One region of the Streptomyces sp. IBSBF 2435 genome, then DNA from elsewhere that is predicted to be linked to it. Evidence: predicted binding sites of a transcription regulator. Region 1 holds the regulator's gene; the other holds the start of a gene.

Region 1 (7,065 bases):
ACGAACCGCGGATCTTCGAGTGGGCGAGCGAACGCGTGGCCCGGCACCTGCACGAGTGAGCCGCCCGGGGGGGGGGGGGGGGGGGGGGGGGGGGGGGGGGGGGGGGGGGGGGGGGGGGGCGCCCCCCCCCCCCCCCCCCCCCCCCCCCCCCCCCCCCCCCCCCCCCCCCCCCCCGGGTGCCGGACGACCGATGAGTTCCAGGCCCCGCCCCGGTCTGCACAGGGAAGAACCACGCACGGCACGCACAGGAGGCGAACATGTTCGGTTCGACAAAGGCGTTCAGCGGCTTCTCGGTGAACGACCTCGGCGCGGCCAAGGACTTCTACGGCGGGACGCTGGGGCTCAAGGTCTCCGAAGAGCACGGCCTGCTGACGCTGCACATCGCGGGTGACCGGAACGTCCTAGTCTACCCCAAGGCCGACCACGTGCCGGCCACGTACACGATCCTCAACTTCCCGGTCGCCGACATCGAGGCGGCGGTCGACGAACTGAGCACGAAGGGCGTGCGTTTCGAGCGCTACGAGCAGCTCACGACGGACGGCAGGGGCATCTTCCGCGGCGGCGGCCCGCTGATCGCCTGGTTCACCGACCCCGCGGGCAATGTGCTGTCCGTTCTCCAGGACCCCGCCTAGCGCACGCCGTGCCCGCCCTCGTCCCGGACGGCGGGTCCGGCGGACGCGAAGGGCGGGCGCGTGATGCGCCCGCCCCTTCGGCTTGCCGTCCGTGCGGTACCGGCCACGTGCGGACGCGGCGGTGCCGGCCACGTGCGTACGTACCGGTGCCGGCTAGTCCTCGGCGGGACCTTCCGCGGGACCGTCGCCATCGGCTTCGCTGTCCGCGTCCTTGGCCAGGCCCAGGGTCTCCACGACCCACTTGTCGAACTCGATCGACGCGCGCACCCAGCTCACCGTGCTGGACACGAAGTGCTCCAGGCCGACGCCGAGGCCGATCAGCAGCTGGGCCTCGCCGATCAGCCGGACGCTGCCGTCGTCGTGCGTGTGGGTGTACATCTTCGGCCACAGGGTGCGACGGTTCCAGTCGTCGATCACCTCGTGCAGCTGCGGCTTGTCGTCGACCGAGTACGGACGGTCGTAGAAGGTCCTGACGGCGAAGACCTGCTGGTCCCCCTCGCCCCGGAACATGAAGTAGGTGCGGAAGTCCTCCCACGGAGCGGCGAGGTCGCCCTCCTCGTCCACGAGGTACTTCAGCTCCATCTGGTCAAGCAGCTGCTTGACCAGGTCCTGGTCCGGAATGACCACACTGCCGTTGGATCCGGTCGGGTCGGGGTCCGGCTGGCCCCCGAAACTGGGAATCGAGGACGGGTCGATGCTCACCGTGAAGTCCCTTCGTGACGTCTCCCTTCCATCCTCCCTCATCCGCCCCCGGTCGTCACAACCCCGGGCGGTACGCATCCGGCGCACCGTCCGGTCGCGGGGTCATTTGCTGAGGTCGGGACCGCCCGCCGCACCCACGATCAGCCCGTCGGCGGCGCGGTCCACCCGTACCGTCTGCCCGTCGGCGACCTCGCCCGCCAGCAGGGCGCGGGCCAGCGGGTCACCGATGGCGGTCTGCACCAGGCGGCGCAGCGGCCGGGCGCCGTAGGCCGGGTCGTTGCCCTCGTCGGCGAGCCAGTCCAGGGCCTCGTCGGTGATGTCGAGGGCGAGCCTGCGGTCCCGCAGCCGGGCGGCGAGCCGGTCGGTCTGCAGCCGGGCGATCCTGCGCAGCTCGTCCTTGGCCAGCGCGGAGAAGACCACGATGTCGTCCAGCCGGTTGAGGAATTCCGGCTTGAAGGCGGCACGGACCGTGCTCAGCACGTGCTCGCGCTTCTGCTCGTCGCTCAGCGCCGGGTCCACCAGATACTGGCTGCCGAGGTTCGAGGTCAGGATGAGGATGGTGTTGCGGAAGTCGACCGTACGGCCCTGGCCGTCGGTGAGCCGGCCGTCGTCCAGCACCTGGAGCAGCACGTCGAAGACCTCGGGGTGCGCCTTCTCGACCTCGTCCAGCAGGATCACGCTGTACGGGCGGCGGCGCACCGCCTCGGTGAGCTGGCCGCCCTCCTCGTACCCCACATAGCCGGGAGGCGCGCCGACCAGCCGGGCCACCGAGTGCTTCTCGCCGTATTCGCTCATGTCGATACGGACCATGGCCCGCTCGTCGTCGAAGAGGAAGTCGGCCAGCGCCTTGGCCAGCTCGGTCTTGCCGACACCGGTCGGGCCCAGGAAGAGGAAGGAGCCGGTCGGGCGGTCGGGGTCGGCGATACCGGAGCGGGAGCGGCGTACGGCGTCGGAGACCGCGCGGACGGCCTCGGTCTGGCCGATCAGCCGGCGGCCCAGCTCCTCCTCCATCCGCAGCAGCTTCTGCGTCTCGCCCTCCAGCAGCCGGCCGGCCGGGATGCCGGTCCAGGCGGCGACGACGTCGGCGATGTCGTCCGGGCCGACCTGCTCCTTGACCATCGTCTCCTGGCCCGCGGCCTCCTGCTCCTCGCGGGTGGCCTCCGCCAGCTCGGCCTCGAGCTTGGGCTTCTCGGCGTAGAGCAGCTTGGAGGCGGTCTCGAAGTCGCCGTCGCGCTGGGCGCGGTCGATCCGGGTCCCGATGTCGTCGAGCCGCTCCTTCAGCTCACCGACCCGGTTCAGGCCCTGCTTCTCCTTCTCCCAGCGGGCGGTCAGGCCGCGCAGCTCCTCCTCGCGGTCGGCGAGGTCCTTGCGCAGCTTGACCAGGCGCTGCACGGCGCGGGGGTCGGTGTCGTTCTTGACCGCCATCTCCTCCATGCGCAGCCGGTCGACCGAGCGCTGCAGCTCGTCGATCTCGACCGGCGAGGAGTCGATCTCCATCCGCAGCCGGGACGCCGACTCGTCCACCAGGTCGATGGCCTTGTCGGGCAGGAAGCGCGAGGTGATGTAGCGGTCGGACAGCGTCGCCGCGGCGACCAGCGCGGAGTCGGCGATCTGCACCTTGTGGTGGGCCTCGTAGCGGCCCTTGAGGCCGCGCAGGATCGCCACCGTGTCCTCGACGGTCGGCTCGGCGACCAGCACCTGCTGGAAGCGGCGCTCCAGGGCCGGGTCCTTCTCGATCCGCTCGCGGTACTCGTCCAGCGTGGTCGCGCCGACCATCCGCAGTTCGCCGCGGGCCAGCATCGGCTTGAGCATGTTCCCCGCGTCCATGGCCGAGTCGCCGCCGGCGCCCGCGCCGACCACGGTGTGCAACTCGTCGATGAAGGTGATGACGCGGCCGTCGCTGTCCTTGATCTCGGCGAGCACCGACTTGAGCCGTTCCTCGAACTCGCCGCGGTATTTGGCGCCGGCGACCATCGCACCGAGGTCGAGCGAGACCAGCCGCTTGTCGCGCAGCGACTCGGGCACGTCGCCCTTGACGATGCGCTGGGCCAGGCCCTCGACGACCGCGGTCTTGCCGACGCCGGGCTCGCCGATGAGCACCGGGTTGTTCTTGGTGCGCCGCGAGAGCACCTGGACGACCCGGCGGATCTCCTGGTCGCGGCCGATCACCGGGTCGAGCCTGCCCTCGCGGGCCGCCGCGGTGAAGTCGGTGCCGTACTTCTCCAGCGCCTTGTACGTGCCCTCGGGATCCTGGCTGGTCACGCGCTGCCCCCCACGGGCGGTCTCGAAGGCGGTCAGCAGCTCCTTGCCGCCGGCCCCCTGACGGGTGAGCAGGTCACCGGCCGGGCCGCCCTTGACGGCGATCCCGATCAGCAGGTGCTCGGTGGAAAGGTACGCGTCCCCCAGCTCCCTGGCCCGCTCGGCGGCGTCCGCGATCACCGCGAGCAGGTCGCGGTTGGCCTGCGGCGGCGCCACGGTGGAGCCCTGCACCTTGGGCAGCCCCTCGACCAGCCGGCCGGCTCGCGCCGTGACGGCCGCCGGGTCGGCGCCGACCGCGGTGAGCAGGTCGAGCACGTTCTCGTTGTCCGTGCCGCTCAGCAGTGCGAGCAGCAGATGCGCGGGCGTCAGGTCCGGGTTGCCCTCGGAGACCGCCCGGGTGTTGGCGGCGTTGAGCGCTTCCCGGCTCTTGTTGGTCAGCTCGGCGTCCACGGGGTCGGCTCCTCCTCGGGTGCTCGTCCGTCCATTGTGCTGGCCGCGCCAGGCGGTACGCAGCACGTACATGGCTTGTTGCGTAAAGGAACATGAACGATATTGAGTCTATTCCACTCAACTTCACTTCGGCACTCCGACACAACCGGCGTGCCGCTGTTCTCCGGGCCGCTTTCGCTCCGCCCGCCTGGCTGCTGACGCCGGTGCCGCGCTGGCGCGCCGTCGCCGCTGAGCTACCGTCAGGCCATGGCACGACGCGATCCGCGCGCCCCTGAGGCGGGCTACCTCGGCTTCTGGCGCGAACACCATCTGTGCACCCTGACCACGCCCCGCCCGGACGGGTCCCCGCACATGGTGCCGGTCGGCGTCACCTACGACCCGGAGGAGGGGCTGGCCCGGGTGATCGCCAATACGTCGAGCGCCAAGGTCGCGCACGTACGCGCCGCCGGACCCGGTGGGGCGCGGGTCGCGGTCTGCCAGGTCGACCGCCGCCGCTGGGCGACCCTCGAAGGCCTCGCCACCGTCTCGCAGGACCCGGCGCGCGTCGCCGACGCCGTGGCCCGCTACACCGAGCGCTACGGCCGTACTCCCGGGCCCAACCCGCACCGCGTCGTCATCGAGATCGCCCTGACCAGAGCCATGGGCAACGCCTGACGCGGTCCCCCGGCCGCCGCGGAAGGCCGGGGCCGGGGCCGGCCTTCCGCGGGGGCCGGGGCCGGTCTCCGCAGCCCGGTCTCCGCGTCCTCCGCGTCGGGGCGGAACGTGCGGCGGGCGGGGCGGACGGGCCCGCCCCCCGACGCCCCAAACCTACTCCCGCTTGGGGCGCCACACCACCAGCGCGCTGGTGTGCTGCACATCCTGATACGGCACCAGGTCCCGCCGGTAGGACGCGTGCACCGCCGCCTCCCGCTGCTGGATGACGGCGGCGGCGCCCTCCACCGCGGCGCTCAGCTCCGCCACCCTCGCCTGGAGCGCGGCGACCTGGTTCTCCAGTTCGATGATCCGCTTGATACCGGCGAGGTTGATGCCGTCGTCCTGGGAGAGCCGCTGCACCTCGCGCAGCTGCTCGATGTCGCGGGCCGAATAGCGGCGGCCCCGCCCGGCCGTGCGGTCGGGCGACACCAGGCCGAGGCGGTCGTACTGCCGCAGGGTCTGCGGGTGCAGGCCCGACAACTCGGCCGCCACCGAGATGACGTAGACCGGGGACTCCTCGGTCAGCTGGTACGGATTGCGGCCACGGGGGCCGGGGGGGGGGGGGGGGGGGGGGGGGGGGGGGGGGGGGGGGGGGGGGGGGGGGGCGCCCCCCCCCCCCCCCCCCCCCCCCCCCCCCCCCCCCCCCCCCCCCCCCCCCCCGGCGCCGTACCGTCCATCCGGCCGTCGATGCTCATCCGTTCACGCTCCCTCTGCCGCCTTGAACAGCTCGGCCCGCGGGTCGACGTCCGCAGTCGCCTCCCGGTAGGCCTCCAGTGCGTCCAGCGCCTTGCCCTCGGTCTTCTCGGGCACCGCCACCTCGACGGTGACGAGCAGATCGCCGCGCGAACCGTCCTTGCGCACCGCGCCCTTGCCACGGGCGCGCAATGTACGCCCGTTCGGGGTGCCGGGCGGGAGCTTGAGGGTGACCGGGGGGCCGCCGAGCGTCGGCACCTTGACGTCGCCGCCCAGCGCCGCCTCCACGAAGCTGACCGGCACGGTCACCGTGAGGTTGGCGTCCTTGCGGCCGAAGATCGAGTGCCGCCCGACGTGCACGACGACGTAGAGGTCGCCCGCGGGGCCGCCGCGCTCCCCGGGAGCGCCCTTGCCCCGCAGCCTGATCCGCTGCCCGTCGGTGACCCCGGCGGGAATGCGGACCTGCATGGTGCGCGAGCTCTTCGCCCGCCCGCTGCCGTGGCAGACGTCGCAAGGTGTCTCCGCGATCAGGCCGCGGCCCTTGCAGTCCACGCACGGGTCGGTCAGCGAGAAGCCGCCACCGCCGCCGCGGGATACCTGCCCGGTGCCGACACAGGTCGGGCACACCCGCGGTGTGCCGTTCTTGTCGCCGGTGCCGGAGCACGCCTTGCAGGGCGCCTGCGAGGACATCCGCAACGGCACCGTGGCGCCGTCCACGGCCTCGGTGAAGCTCAGCGTGACCTCGGACTCGATGTCCTGGCCGCGCCTGGGCTGCACCCTGGCGCCGCCGCCGCGGTTGAACAGGCCGCCGAAGACGTCGCCGAGACCGCCGCCGAAGCCGCCGCCCTGGCCGCCGGTCGTGGTGGTGCCGCCGGGCCCGCCCTGGGCGCCGCCGAAGAGGTCGCCCAGGTCGAAGTTGAACCCGCCGGTACCGCCGGCGCCCGGGCCGGGACGGAAGCCGCCGTTGCCGAACAGCGCGCGGCCCTCGTCGTACTCCTTGCGCCGCTTGGCATCGGAGAGCACGTCGTTGGCCTCGGAGATCTCCTTGAAGCGCTCCTCGGCCTTGGCGTCGCCCTTGTTGGCGTCCGGGTGGAACTCGCGCGCGAGCTTCCGGTACGCCTTCTTGATCTCGGCCTCGGTGGCGTCCTTGGGGACGCCGAGGACCTTGTACAGGTCCTTTTCCAGCAGGTCCCTACTGATGCTCATCCCCGGCGTCCCTCCTCTCCGCTCCGTTCACACCGTCAGCCCTGGTCCGGGCCACCGGTCTCCTCGTCGTCCGCCGTGTCCACTGCCGTGTCCTGGTCCTCCGCGTCGTCGCCCTTGCCGGCACCCGGCTGGGGCTCCGCGACCGCGACCCGGGCGGGCCGCAGATTGCGCTCACCCAGGCGGTACCCGGGCTGGAGGATCTGCACGCATGTGGTCTGCGTGACATCCGGCGAATAACTGTGCATCAGGGCCTCGTGCACCAGCGGGTCGAAGGCCTCGCCCTCCTTGCCGAACTGCTGCAGCCCCAGCTTCGCCGCCACCGTCTCCAGCGACTCGGCGACCGACTTGAAGCCGCCCACCAGCTCGCCGTGCTCCCGCGCCCGGCCGATGTCGTCCAGCACCGGGAGCAGTTCGGTGAGCAGATTGGCCA
Region 2 (7,065 bases), on a different contig from region 1:
AGTCCCGTACCGCCGTCGCCGCCCGGATGGGAGCCGCGGTGGAAGCGCTCGAAGACCCGTACGCGGTCGGCCGCCGGGATGCCGGGGCCCTCGTCCACCACGTCGATCTCCAGGCTGCCCGGCGCCATTCCGCGACGCGCCCGTACGGTGACCCGGCCGCCTGGCGGGCTGTGCTTGACGGCGTTGTCGACCAGGTTGGCCACCACCTGGTGCAGCCGCTCACCGTCGGCGTAGGCGGTCAGGCCCAGGGGTGACACGTCCAGGTGCAGCGGGACGTCCGCCCGGGCCCTGGAGCGCGACCCCGAGCCGCCGGTGCCCATGCCCAGGCTCGCCGTCTTGAGCACCGCCGACAGGTACGGCCACACCTCGAACGGCCTGGTGTCCAGCCGCACCGCCCCGCTGTCCAGGCGCGACAGGTCCAGCAGCTGGCTGACCAGCTTGCCGAGCCGCTCGGTCTGCTGGAGGGCCAGCCGCATCGTCTCGGGGTCGGCGGCCGACACCCCGTCCACCACGTTCTCCAGCACCGCGCGCAGCGCCGCGATCGGGGTGCGCAGCTCGTGCGAGACATTCGCCACCAGCTCCTTGCGGTGCCGGTCGGCGGCGGCCAGGTCGGCGGCCATCCGGTTGAACGTCTCGGCCAGCTCGCCGACCTCGTCCCTGCGCACCCGCGTCACCCGGCGGCTGTAGTCGCCGCCCGCCATGGCCCGCGCGACCGCCGTCATCTCCCGCAGCGGGGCCGTCAGGCCGTTCGCCACGATCTGGGTGATCAGCAGCGACGCGATGATCGAGAAGATGGTGATCACCCGCAGCTCGGTCGCCGAGTGGATCGCCAGGATCACCAGCCCCGTGGTGATCAGTACCGACACCAGCACCAGCAGCTGGAGCGCCGCCTTGATCGACCGGTACGGGTCCCACGGCCGCAGCGCCGCCCACACCCGACGCCACAAGCGCCTCACCGCCGCACTCTCCCGCTCACTTCGAGGGCATCTCCAGCGCGTAGCCGACACCGTGGACGGTACGGATACGGTCCGCGCCGATCTTCCGGCGCAGCGCCTTCACATGGCTGTCCACGGTCCTGGTGCCCGACGCGTCCGCCCAGTCCCACACCTCGGCCAGCAGCTGCTCGCGGGACAGCACCGCCCTGGGCTGCTGCGCCAGGCACACCAGCAGCTCGAACTCGGTCGGCGTCAGATGCACGTCGGAGCCGCCGACCCTGACCCGCCGCTGGGCGTGGTCGATCTCCAGGTCGCCGAGCTGGATCGCGGCGCCCCGCGGGCTGTGCGCGGCCGTCGCGGCCCGCTCGACCCGGCGCAGCAGCACATGCACCCGGGCGGCCAGCTCCCGCATCGAGAACGGCTTGGTCATGTAGTCGTCCGCGCCGACGCCGAGGCCGACCAGCATGTCGGTCTCGTCGTCCCGCGCGGTCAGCATCAGCACCGGCACCGGCCGGTCCGCCTGCACCCTGCGGCACACTTCGAGCCCGTCGTAGCCGGGCAGCATCACGTCCAGGACCAGCAGGTCGGGCTGCCACGAACGGGCGGCCTCCACCGCGGCCGGGCCGTCCCCCGCGGTCCGCACCTGGAAGCCCTCGGCCTGGAGCCGTGCCGCGATCGCCTGCGCTATCGTCCGGTCGTCCTCGACCACGAGCACCCGGCGCTGCGCGCCCGCCGTCTGCGTGCCGTCCAATTCCGCCCCACCACAATCGTCCTGGAATACCGGCAGCGTACGGGGCGGGCCGCTGCTGTGACCATCACGCCTCAGGACGCCCGGTGTGCCAGGTGCACGACATCAGGCACCCCGCGGAGCACCGGGATCTCAAGGGTGCGCACCCGTTCGAATCCCGCGGACCGCAGTGCCGCCTCGAATGCGGCCGACGGTTGTGCCGACCACACCGCGAGGACGCCGCCCGGCGTGAGCCGGTTCCGGCAGGCGCCGAGGCCGCTGGGACTGTAGAGACTGCCGTTGTTCTCGGTGACTGTCCAGTCCGGCCCGTTGTCGATGTCCAGGCACAACGCGTCGTACGCCCTACCCGGGCGCCGCAGGTGCGCCAGCAGGTCGTCCACCACGAGGGTCACCCTCGGGTCGTCCAGGGCGCCCGCGGAGAATTCCCCCAACGGCCCCTCGCGGTGCCACGCCACGACGGCGGGCTCGCGCTCCACCACCTCGATACGCTCCCACGGCCCGGCTGCCGCCCGGGCCAGTGAGAAGCCGACGCCGAGGCCGCCGAGGAGGACGCTCGGCTTGTCCTCGCCCCTGTCCCCGCCCCGGTCCAGCGCTTGCAGCGCGGCGTCGACCAGAAGCCTTTCCGACCTGCCGTCGGAGGTGTCCATGAGGAAGCAGCCGTTGGCGATGATCTCGTAGCGCCGCTCGCCGCGGCGCCGCAGCACGATCTCCCCGGCCGGCCCGTTCCGCCGGTCCACGACGACCGGCCCCCCGTCTCCCGCGATCATCCCCCCACCCTAGGTGCTGGCCCGTAAATGATCCGCAAGCTCTGTCGGGGTCCGGTCCCGCGCGGCTGACTCGCCGACCCGGTGCCTGAGCCGGCTGGTGGCAGGCGGCGGCGCGAAAATCTGATCATTTAGCTCGATCGGGTCTGATGGGTCCGATTCAGCCGAGCCAGTGGGCCAGCGGTGTGGATGATCTTGGCGAGACGCCTTCCGATGTGGGGCACATTGCGAGCTCCGGGCTGTCTTTTGTCGATTCTGGAGGATTGATGCGACATCCTGTCTCCCGACTCAGGGCGCGAGCACTGGCGGTCGGGCTCGCCCTGACCGCGGTCGCCCTCGTACCCGCGGGCTCCGCTGGCGCGGCTGATCAGTACGAGTGGGCCGCCCTGGGCGACTCGTACACCGCCGGCGGCTTCGTCGGGGACCCGCAGCCCGCGCTCGGGGACGCGTCGCGGGACGGCTGCGACCGCACCACCGGCGCCTACCCCGGCCTGGTCCAGCAGGAGCTCGACGAGTTCCCGCCCGGCAAGCCCGTCCACCTGACCAACGTCAGCTGCGGCAACGCCACCATCGACAACATCGGCAAGACCAAGCAGACGCCGATCAGCCCGGTCCAGCCCCCCGCCGGAGGCTGGCCCGCGGTCGACCCGCAGATCAAGCGCGCCAACCTGAACGACCGGACCGACGTCGTCACCATCGGCGTCGGCGGCAACAGCCTGCCCTTCGGCGGCATGCTCCTCACGTGCCTGGAACTGGGTCCGAAGACCGGCGAGTCCTGCCGCGAGCACTACACCGACCCGCCCGCGGGCGAGGAGGGCATCCAGGACAAGCTCGCCAGGGTCCAGGACGAGTACATCGAGATGCTGGCCAAGGTGCACGAAGCCGCGCCCAACGCCAAGGTGATCACCGTCGGCTACCCGGCGGTCCTGCCGGACCAGGCCAGTGACTGCAACCGCCTGTCCCTCACCGAGCTGGGCTCGATCAAACACGCCGACATCGACTGGCTCCGTGACAACGTCCTCAAGCCGCTGAACAGCACCATCCAGCGGGTCACCTCGTTCTTCGGCGACCGCTACGTCGACGTCTACTCCTCCAGCGTGGGCCATGACGCCTGCCAGCCCGCAGGCACCAAGTGGGTCGAGGGGATCTGCGGCGACGCCGCCGGCTACTGGCCCTCAAGCCTCCCCGGCACCGCGCTGAAGTGCGGTCTCATCAACAAGCGCGTCACCCTGGTCCACCCCAATGGCGCGGGATACGCCAACACCGCCGCGCATGTCGAACGAGCCGTCCGCATCGCTCTCCTGGAACGCTGACCGACCGCCCACCGGCGCCGGTGCCCCCGCCCGCGTGGGACCGCGGGCGGGGGCCCGCCATGTGCAGCCGGACGTGGCCGCGAACACGATCGCGGCCAGCACCTTCCGGTCACCGTGCCGACGACGGCCACCACCTTGAGGCCGCACCGGCGCCTCCGGCACCACTGCGAGTCGCGGTCATGGTCGCGCGCGCAGTTCCCCGCGCCCCTTCGTGGCACGTCTCCTCCGCCAATGAGGGTGAGGTCCGGCTCCCCCGCCGCAGAGGGCAAGCGTCTTCAGGGGCGCGAGGAACTGCGCGACAAGCCACGACGCAGCCGCAGGCAAGCACGCCACCGCAAGCGGCACCCACCCAGGCGCGCGGGCAACTGCGCGACCAGCCACGAGGGTGCCGCAGCCGCGGAACCGGCACGAGCCCCGCAGGGGCCGGTGACGCCCGCCGCGCAGGCGATCGCTCAGGGCGAACACGCCCCCGGGAACACCAGCGGAGCTCCCCGCATTGAGCCAGGTGTACTCAACTTGCTTGCATTAGGAGCGATCATGCCGATTGAGTCCCTCTCCTCCAACCCGCTGACCCTGCCTGTCCTCCCGCTGGACGGCGAAGTCGTGCTGCCCGGCATGGTCGTGCCGCTCGACCTCTCCGACTCCGAGGTCCGCGCCGCCGTCGAGGCCGCGCAGGCCGCGCACCCGGCCGGCAGCGGCGGCAAGCCGCGGGTGCTGCTCGTGCCGCGGATCGACGGCAATTACGCCGCCGTCGGCACCCTCGGCACGGTGGAGCAGGTCGGACGGCTGTCCGACGGCGACCCCGGCGCCGTGATCAGGGGCCGCAGCCGGATCAGGATCGGCGCGGGCACCACCGGTCCCGGCGCGGCCCTGTGGGTCGAGGGCACCGTCATAGACGAGCCGACCCCCGCCGAGTCGCCCGGCACCGTGGCCGAGCTGATGAAGGAGTACAAGGCGCTGGCCACCAGCTGGCTGCGCAAGCGCGGTGCCTGGCAGGTCGTGGACCGGGTGCAGCAGATCGACGACGTCGGCCAGCTCGCCGACAACTCCGGCTACAGCCCCTACCTGACCGCCGAGCAGCGCGTCGAGCTGCTGGAGACCGTCGACCCGGTGGCCCGGCTGAAGCTGGCCATCCAGTGGCTGCGCGACCACCTCGCCGAGCAGGACGTCGCCGAGACGATCCGCAAGGACGTCCAGGAGGGCATGGAGAAGCAGCAGCGCGAATTCCTGCTGCGCCAGCAGCTCGAAGCGGTCCGCAAGGAACTGTCCGAGCTGAACGGCGACCCCGAGGACGAGGCCGACGACTACCGCGCCCGGGTCGAGGCCGCGGAGCTGCCGGACAAGGTGCGCGAGGCGGCGCTCAAGGAGGTCGAGAAGCTGGAGCGGTCCTCCGACGCCTCACCCGAGGGCAGCTGGATCCGCACCTGGCTCGACACCGTGCTCGAACTGCCGTGGAGCACGACGACCGAGGACACGTACGACGTCGCGGGCGCCCGCGCGGTGCTGGACGCCGACCACGCGGGTCTGGACGACGTCAAGGAGCGCATCACCGAATACCTCGCCGTACGCAAGCGCAGGGCCGACCGCGGCCTCGGCGTCGTGGGCGGTCGCCGCGGCGGCGCGGTGCTGGCGCTGGTCGGCCCGCCCGGCGTCGGAAAGACGTCGCTCGGCGAGTCGGTGGCGCGGGCGATGGGCCGCAAGTTCGTCCGGGTCGCGCTGGGTGGTGTACGGGACGAGGCCGAGATCCGCGGCCACCGCAGGACGTACGTCGGCGCGCTGCCCGGCCGGGTCGTACGGGCCATCAAGGAGGCCGGGTCGATGAACCCGGTGGTGCTGCTCGACGAGATCGACAAGGTCGGCTCGGACTATCGCGGCGACCCGGCCGCGGCCCTGCTGGAGGTCCTGGACCCGGCGCAGAACCACACCTTCCGCGACCACTACCTGGAAGTCGAGCTGGACCTGTCCGACGTGGTCTTCCTGGCCACGGCGAATGTGCTGGAGGCCATCCCCGAGCCGCTGCTCGACCGGATGGAGCTGGTGCGGCTTGACGGCTACACCGAGGACGAGAAGGTCGTCATCGCCAGGGACCACCTGCTGCCGCGCCAGCTGGAGCGGGCGGGCCTCGACGCCGAGGAGGTGACCCTGGAGGAGGGCGCGCTGCGCCGGCTGGCCGGGGAGTACACCCGGGAGGCCGGGGTCCGGGCGCTGGAGCGCACGGTCGCCCGCATCCTGCGGAAGATCGCCGCCCGGCACGAGCTGGGCGACCAGGAGCTGCCCTTCTCCGTCGGGCCCGACGACCTGCGCAAGCTGATCGGCCGGCCGCACCACGTGCCGGAGGCCGCGCAGGACCCGGAGGAGCGGCGCACGGCGGTGCCCGGGGTGGCCACCGGGCTCGCGGTGACCGGCGCGGGCGGTGACGTCCTGTACATCGAGGCGTCGCTGGCCGACCCGGAGACCGGCGGTTCCGGGCTCCAGCTCACCGGCCAGCTGGGTGACGTGATGAAGGAGTCCGCGCAGATCGCGCTGTCCTTCCTGCGCTCGCGCGGCGCCGAGCTGGAGCTGCCGGTCGGCGACCTCAAGGAGCGGGGCGTGCACATCCACGTGCCGGCCGGCGCGGTGCCCAAGGACGGGCCGAGCGCCGGTGTCACGATGACGACCGCGCTGGCGTCGCTGCTGTCCGGGCGGCGGGTGCGCACCGACGTCGCGATGACCGGCGAGGTGTCGCTGACCGGGCGGGTGCTGCCGATCGGCGGGGTCAAGCAGAAGCTGCTGGCCGCGCACCGGGCCGGGATCACCACCGTGGTGATCCCCAAGCGGAATGAGCCGGACCTGGACGACGTGCCCGCCGAGATCCTGGACGCGCTCGACGTCCACCCGGTCAGCGATGTCCGCCAGGTGCTGGCGCTGGCCCTGGACACCGCCGAGGCCGGCGTCCCGGAGGTGCCGGTGGCCGCCTGACGGCCGCCCCGCCACCGCGACAGCAGGCGGCCCCTTCCCCCGCGTTCGGGGGAAGGGGCCGCCTGCGTGGGCGGATCAGCCGTTGGCGTAGGCCTTGACGCGGTCGAGAGCGCCGTTGAAGCGGTCCTGGTCACCGGGGAAGGTGCCGGAGTCCGCGTACTGCCAGAAGGTCTGGTAGCCCCAGCCGGCCGGCAGGGTGCCGATGGAGGTGGCGTACCGGGCGAGCCAGAGCGCGTTGTTGGCGGCGAAGGCGCCGCTGTTGCCCGTGCAGGTCGTCCACCAGTTGGTGGAGGTGTAGATCGTCGGGTAGCGCCCGGTCCTGGCATGGTATTCGTTCGAGAACGAGG

Evidence for each region. The regulator HspR, encoded in region 1, represses chaperone genes until heat shock. The targets are predictions, from matches to a motif close to TTGAGNNNNNNNNNCTCAA.
Region 2: a site for HspR is predicted at 4,257-4,275, ahead of lon (endopeptidase La). Genes of this name have one in related genera too.

What each region holds. Positions count from the first base shown of each region.
Region 1 is NZ_JAJSYW010000065.1:7,053-14,117, reverse strand. It holds gene V7E46_RS15150 (HAD family hydrolase) at 1-59, shown strand, start outside; gene V7E46_RS15145 (VOC family protein) at 258-632, shown strand; gene V7E46_RS15140 (YbjN domain-containing protein) at 786-1,334, opposite strand; gene clpB (ATP-dependent chaperone ClpB) at 1,437-4,043, opposite strand; gene V7E46_RS15130 (pyridoxamine 5'-phosphate oxidase family protein) at 4,290-4,697, shown strand; gene V7E46_RS15125 (heat shock protein transcriptional repressor HspR) at 4,851-5,261, opposite strand; gene dnaJ (molecular chaperone DnaJ) at 5,436-6,635, opposite strand; gene grpE (nucleotide exchange factor GrpE) at 6,671-7,065, opposite strand, start outside.
Region 2 is NZ_JAJSYW010000206.1:4,588-11,652, reverse strand. It holds gene V7E46_RS28960 (HAMP domain-containing sensor histidine kinase) at 1-956, opposite strand, end outside; gene V7E46_RS28955 (response regulator transcription factor) at 973-1,686, opposite strand; gene V7E46_RS28950 (spermidine synthase) at 1,758-2,450, opposite strand; gene V7E46_RS28945 (SGNH/GDSL hydrolase family protein) at 2,714-3,760, shown strand; partial or broken gene V7E46_RS28940 (IS5/IS1182 family transposase) at 3,776-3,925, opposite strand; gene lon (endopeptidase La) at 4,298-6,718, shown strand; gene V7E46_RS28930 (lysozyme) at 6,794-7,065, opposite strand, start outside.